3 regions of the Clostridium sp. NSJ-145 genome follow, and region 2 is predicted to be linked to each of the others. Evidence: a T-box and tRNA genes for the amino acid it is inferred to sense, from the RefSeq annotation. Region 2 holds a T-box; the other regions hold tRNA genes.
What was found. The T-box of region 2 lies ahead of LQE93_RS12090 (glycine--tRNA ligase). A T-box ahead of a tRNA ligase gene usually reads a tRNA of that ligase, here a tRNA-Gly.
Positions count from the first base shown of each region.

Region 1: it has a tRNA-Gly gene. The T-box ahead of LQE93_RS12090 (glycine--tRNA ligase) is inferred to sense a tRNA for this amino acid. The anticodon was not compared.
Region 3: it has a tRNA-Gly gene. The T-box ahead of LQE93_RS12090 (glycine--tRNA ligase) is inferred to sense a tRNA for this amino acid. The anticodon was not compared.

Region 1 is NZ_JAJNOS010000001.1:394,178-396,441, forward strand. Features, by position in the region: gene LQE93_RS02010 (alpha/beta-type small acid-soluble spore protein) at 252-434, shown strand; gene LQE93_RS02015 (alpha/beta-type small acid-soluble spore protein) at 643-825, shown strand; tRNA gene LQE93_RS02020 (tRNA-Lys) at 895-970, opposite strand; tRNA gene LQE93_RS02025 (tRNA-Gln) at 976-1,050, opposite strand; tRNA gene LQE93_RS02030 (tRNA-Arg) at 1,056-1,132, opposite strand; tRNA gene LQE93_RS02035 (tRNA-Gly) at 1,137-1,210, opposite strand; gene LQE93_RS02040 (YmaF family protein) at 1,490-1,882, opposite strand; gene LQE93_RS02045 (YitT family protein) at 2,133-2,264, opposite strand, start outside.
Region 2 is NZ_JAJNOS010000013.1:2,107-4,370, forward strand. Features, by position in the region: gene LQE93_RS12090 (glycine--tRNA ligase) at 23-1,414, opposite strand; T-box leader at 1,546-1,712, opposite strand; tRNA gene LQE93_RS12095 (tRNA-Asn) at 1,876-1,950, opposite strand; tRNA gene LQE93_RS12100 (tRNA-Asn) at 2,044-2,118, opposite strand; tRNA gene LQE93_RS12105 (tRNA-Asn) at 2,217-2,264, opposite strand, start outside.
Region 3 is NZ_JAJNOS010000009.1:143,018-145,281, reverse strand. Features, by position in the region: gene LQE93_RS09850 (lysylphosphatidylglycerol synthase domain-containing protein) at 1-722, shown strand, start outside; gene LQE93_RS09845 (hypothetical protein) at 911-1,090, shown strand; tRNA gene LQE93_RS09840 (tRNA-Gly) at 1,311-1,384, opposite strand; tRNA gene LQE93_RS09835 (tRNA-Val) at 1,391-1,466, opposite strand; tRNA gene LQE93_RS09830 (tRNA-Lys) at 1,471-1,546, opposite strand; tRNA gene LQE93_RS09825 (tRNA-Arg) at 1,551-1,627, opposite strand; gene zupT (zinc transporter ZupT) at 1,783-2,264, opposite strand, start outside.

The sequences.
Region 1 (2,264 bases), on a different contig from region 2:
ATATATAACAGCATTTATATTTTTTCAATAACGAAATACTACAAATTTATTTTTACAACTAAAATAAATTTACTAGCTTATCCTCTTCTTGGAACAATTAGATTATAAGTAATTTTATTCATTTCGATATTTATTTTTCCTATTTTGGTCTCATTTTTATAGTTTATTAAAACCATTTCTACGCAAAATACTATTGTAAAGCAAAGAAGCTTTACATAAATAAACTTTTAATTTATTAAGGAGGGTCTAATATGGCACAAAAATTAGTTCCAGAAGCAAAAAACGGATTAGCAAAATTTAAGAACGAAGTAGCAAATGAAATGGGCGTTCCTTTTACAGATTACAACGGTGATCTTACTTCAAAACAATGCGGTAGCGTTGGTGGAGAAATGGTTAAGAGAATGGTTGAACAATACGAACAAGGCATGAAGTAAAAAAACTAAATAATAAAAAAATAAGATATCCCCAAAAAGGATATCTTATTTTTTTATAATATAACTCATTGCCATATTGTACCCTTTCTTATTTCTTTTGCCTTTTTTCCCTTTAATATTATAGTTTATTAAGAATTAAACTACGTAAAATAATACTGTAAAGTGAAGATACACTTTACAAATAATAAAAATAAAAGGAGATAATATTATGGCACAAAAATTAGTTCCAGAAGCAAAAAACGGATTAGCTCAATTCAAAAAAGAAGTAGCAAGTGAACTAGGAGTTCCACTAAGCGATTATAACGGCGACTTAACAGCAAAACAAAACGGAAGCGTCGGCGGAGAAATGGTTAAGAGAATGGTTCAACAATATGAACAAGGTATGAAATAACAAATAGTTTCTCAAAATAATTAAAGGATGATATCATATGATATCATCCTTTAAGTTTTCCAAAATATTTGGTGGCTTACCGGGGAATCGAACCCCGGACACCTTGATTAAAAGTCAAGTGCTCTACCGACTGAGCTAGTAAACCATAAGTGGCAGGGATAGCAGGATTTGAACCTACGAATACCGCAGTCAAAGTGCGGTGCCTTACCGCTTGGCGATATCCCTGCATCTGGTGCGTGTTAAGAGATTCGAACTCCTGGCCCACGCCTTAGAAGGGCGTTGCTCTATCCAGCTGAGCTAAACACGCATAATGGAGCGGGTAGTGGGAATCGAACCCACCTTTCCAGCTTGGAAGGCTGGAGTATTACCGATATACGATACCCGCATAAATAATGTTATAAGATTCTAATTAAGCAATCTACTTAACATACTAACCTCATCGTGATTAAGTGTAGTAAATTTGTCCACCTCTCGACCACGTCATTTAGTATATTATCTTTATCATCATTTGTCAACATTTTTTATATTTTTTTATTTATAAAACTATAACTGAACTGCTAATATAAAAAAGTCTAATATAGATGTAACTCTATATTAGACTTTTTACTCAAAGGAGTTACCTCCACCAGTAATTAAAACAACGTGGATATAACTCCCAATTTTACTATTTCAAAGGTCTTTCAGTTAAAGTAGCAAACTCAAAATTATGACAATGTTGATCCACAACCCTAGTTGCTCCTTTTATAGCATGAACGTGTTTATTAGTTCCTCTAATTTTTATATCTAATCCTGTTCTAATAATTATAGGATGATGATGATCATCTGGAGCTGAATCAGTTTGTGCTTTTATTAAGTGATAGTGACGTCCATTTTCACAATATATAGGCTCACTTGTAATTCCTGCAGTACGATGATTATGCCTATCATCTCCTGTTTCTGCCAATTTTACACTTCCTGTGAATTCGTGTACGTGTTTATCATTATAATTTTCGTTACAATTATCATTGGTATTTTCATTATACTCTTCACTATAATATTCATTACATGAATTACTCATAAATTTATCCTCCGTATTTTATATTTTTAATTGATGATGCACACTTCTTTCAAAGCCACTTCATAACTAATCAAAATAATCTTTTGTAAATTTCTTCATAAAAGTTCACATCATCTGTTACTTCACAGTACATAATATGCAATAATATTAATAAGTTTCATAATAATTCTTAAATATTTTCATATAAATAAGGCATTGTTAAACATTCAAGCTTAACAATGCCTTATACAAGTAATCAAATCACTCTTCTCTATAATCTCTTTTCAAAATTTCCTGTAACATTCATCCCTTCATTAAATATAACGAATGCCTTATCATCAATATCATATACTATTTTCTTTAATTGGTTTATTTCATATTTAGATATTACAGTAACTAATAC
Region 2 (2,264 bases):
TTATCAAACAGCCCTAATTACATTAAAACTCTAAGCTCTTAGCTATAAAGTCATTTAATTCTTCAATTTTAACTCTTTCTTGTGTCATAGAATCTCTATGTCTTATAGTTACACATCCATCATTTTCTGTTTCGAAGTCAATTGTTATACAGAATGGAGTACCTATTTCATCTTGTCTTCTATATCTCTTACCTATACTTCCAGTTTCATCATATTCAATATTGAAGTTTTTAGAAAGCATAGCATAAACTTCATCAGCTTTTTCTGATAACTTCTTAGATAATGGAAGTACAGCAGCTTTATATGGAGCTAATGCAGGATGTAAGTGCATTACAGTTCTAACATCTCCACCTTCTAATTCTTCTTCATCATATGCATCTACTAAGAATGCTAATGCAACTCTATCTGCTCCTAATGATGGTTCTATACAGTATGGAACATATTTTTCATTAGTTGTTGGGTCTAAATAAGTCATATCTGTTCCTGAATGTTCAGCATGCTTCTTTAAGTCATAGTCTGTTCTATCAGCTATTCCCCAAAGTTCTCCCCAACCAAATGGGAATAAATATTCTATATCAGATGTTGCATTTGAGTAGAATGATAATTCTTCTTCACCATGATCTCTCATTCTTAAACATTCAGCTTTTACACCTAAGTTTAATAAGAAGTTCCAGCAGTAATCTTTCCAGTATCCAAACCATTCTAAATCTGTTCCTGGTTTGCAGAAGAATTCTAATTCCATTTGTTCGAATTCTCTTGTTCTGAAAGTGAAGTTACCTGGAGTTATTTCATTTCTGAAAGATTTACCTATTTGAGCTATACCAAATGGAACTTTCTTTCTTGATGTTCTTTGAACTGATTTAAAGTTAACAAATATACCTTGAGCAGTTTCTGGTCTTAAGTATACAGTGCTAGCTGAATCTTCTGTTATCCCTTGGAATGTCTTGAACATTAAGTTGAACTTTCTTATATCAGTGTAGTTCATTTTTCCACACTTAGGACAAACTATGTTGTTCTTAGTTATATATTCCATTAATTCTTCATTAGTCCATCCATCAGCTGAAGCAACTTCTACTCCACTTTCTGTCATATGATCTTCAACTAATTTATCAGCTCTAAATCTTGATTTACATTCTTTACAGTCCATAAGTGGATCTGAGAATCCGCCAACGTGTCCTGATGCAACCCAAACTTCTGGATTCATTAATATTGCACAATCAACACCAACATTATATGGGCTTTCTTGTACGAACTTCTTCCACCAAGCTTTTTTAACATTATTTTTAAATTCTACTCCTAATGGGCCGTAATCCCATGAATTCGCTAATCCACCGTATATTTCTGATCCAGGGAATACAAATCCTCTACTCTTACATAAAGCAACTATCTTTTCCATAGTTTTTTCTACTGCCATATATGATTCCTCCTAAATTTAATTGATAGTTAATAATTAATATTGAATAGTAAAGATTAATTTTTTGACCAGTTAATTATTCATTATTAATCATTAAATAATTTTTTATAATAAAAAAAGCCCTAAAACCACAAAGGGACGAAATAACTATTCCGCGGTTCCACCCTTCTTGGCTTAAGCCCATCTTTAAAATAATACACTCCAAAGCTCCATTCATTTTACATTCCTAATGATTTACACCAACCATCATCTCTCTTAAAGAAATATTAAAACTACTCCTCTTTTTCACAGCGTTTATTAAATTATATATTAATTTTACCAAAACACATGTATATGTCAAGCAAATTAGCATTATACGTCATTACATAAATTATTATGTTTTAAAAATTATTTTGAATAAAGAAAAAAAGTTTTGTAAAATCAGACTAATCTGTTCTTACAAAACTCTTCTAAAATAAAAATGGCTCCGCGAAGAGGACTCGAACCTCCAGCCTATCGGTTAACAGCCGAGTGCTCCACCATTGAGCTATCGCGGAATGCTATGGTTATCCAAATCTTCGATTTAGTTAATAACCTTGTACTTATCAACGCTAGTTGAGTAAGTTACCTTCTTTTTATTAAGTTTAAAATGGCTCCGCGAAGAGGACTCGAACCTCCAGCCTATCGGTTAACAGCCGAGTGCTCCACCATTGAGCTATCGCGGAATGCTATGATTCTCTAAATCTCCGATTTAGTTAGAATCTTGTACTCCTCAACTCTGTTGAGTGAGTTTCCTTTAAACTTTTGCAATGAAGTTTTAAAATGGCTCCGCGAAGAGGGCTCGAACCTCCAACCTATCGGTTAACAGCCG
Region 3 (2,264 bases), on a different contig from region 2:
TATTTAACCTTAGTGGCTTTGCTATGGTATGTTTTGTTTTTTCTATTTCAAATATATTAAAAGGTAACTTTTCAGGTTTTACAAATATTGCGGCTTTTATAATATCGCTTTATATTCCAGTTGTTTTAACTATATTAATTCGTAAATACTTAAAAACAAAGGATTCTGGCGAATTCTTATTTTCAATTAATATATGTTTAATATCTGTCTCTGAATGGATAACTACCATTATACTTATATACGGGTTAATGTTTATACTTAATATATCTATCAATCCTTTAGATTTCTTATCAGTTTATGTATCAGCAATTATAGTTGCTGTGATTAGTATGACTCCTGGCGGTATAGGAACATTTGATTTAGCTTTATTACTTGGACTTGGTAATTATGGTGTTCCTTCAGAACAAGTACTTTTATTAATACTTCTATATAGAATAAGCTATTATTTGATACCTATGTTAATTGGAATGATTCTGTATAGCTTTGAATTATGTAGAGATTTAAGCTCAAAAGTAAGAACTCTATTAAAAGATATGTTAGCTGTATCTTCTCACTTTATTTTATTATTAATACTTTTACTTATACCTATATGGATATTGATGCCTATCATAAAAGTATCAATAATCCCTACTAAGATTATCTATTTATTTAATAAAGTTGTTCAAAAATTACTAAACCTTGGCTTAAAGCTACCTATAATAAGCTTAAGTAAAGCTGTATAAATTGTGGACTAGCTTTAAATTAAGAACTGTTTATTACAATATTAAGTTTATACCAACACCAAATGTTAAATATCAGTTTTATTATTCTTTAATCATACATAATAAATAATAATTTTACTTTATTAGACAACATAAGTTGATCTCTTGAATAGTATATATTGTAAAAACAAATGATAGGAGATGACGTTATGTATAACAGAGGTTGTTGTAATTATGGACGTAATAACTGTTGCGGTGGTTGTGGCAATAGATGTGGTGGCTGGGGTAATAACTGCTACGGCTGTGGTGGCTGGGGTAACGGCTTCGGTTGCGGTTTCGGTGGCGGTTGGGGTTTAATCCCACTAATACTTTTATTTGGGTTCTGGTAATATAATGCTTAGCTTTTTATAGAAATGCTTCTTTCTATAAAATAAATATTTAGCTCTATAAAAAATTTAATAATAACTTAACTAAATTAATCTGTCCTTATTAGGATAAAAAAAGCCTTAGGCATTGAGTTATAAAACTTGTGCCTAAGGTTTTTTCTTCGTTTATACAAATAATATTTAAAATAAAAAAAGATAACTGAATTCACAGTTACCTTTTATTTGGAGCGGGTAGTGGGAATCGAACCCACCTTTCCAGCTTGGAAGGCTGGAGTATTACCGATATACGATACCCGCAAATTATGGTGGAAACAACAGGGATCGAACCTGTGACCCTCTGCTTGTAAGGCAGATGCTCTCCCAGCTGAGCTATGCTTCCCAGTTGGTGACTCACCGGGGAATCGAACCCCGGACACCTTGATTAAAAGTCAAGTGCTCTACCGACTGAGCTAGTGAATCACAGTGGTGCGTGTTAAGAGATTCGAACTCCTGGCCCACGCCTTAGAAGGGCGTTGCTCTATCCAGCTGAGCTAAACACGCATCATAACTATTTGTACTTTTCCTAAGCACAAATAGTATAATATATTATTTTAGCCAAATGGTCAATACCTATTTTAAATGTAATTTTTACCATTAACCATTTTATTATGACTCAATCAAAAATAATATGGCAATTACACTAACTCAATATATAATTAAAAAAGCAATAAGCTTATTGCCATAACTGCCATACCAGCTACCATTCCATATATAGATAAATGATGTTCCCCATACTCTCTAGCTGCTGGTAATAATTCATCTAAAGATATAAATATCATTATTCCTGCAACCATTGAAAATACAATTCCAAGAACTCCCTCACTCATAAATGGTCGTAAAAGTGTATATCCAATAATTGCTCCTAAAGGCTCAGTTAATCCAGAAGCAAAAGAATATACAAAAGCTTTTTTTCTACTTCCTGTAGCATAAAATATTGGTACTGATACTGCAATTCCTTCTGGAATATTATGAATGGCTATTGCAAATGCTATAGGAATAGCTATTGTAGTATCTTGCATTGCAGACATAAAATTTGCAATTCCCTCTGGAAAATTATGCAGTGCTAATGCAACTGCTGTAAATAATCCCATTCTCATTAAGTTTGACCTGCTTGTATTACAACTTTCAGAATTTTTAT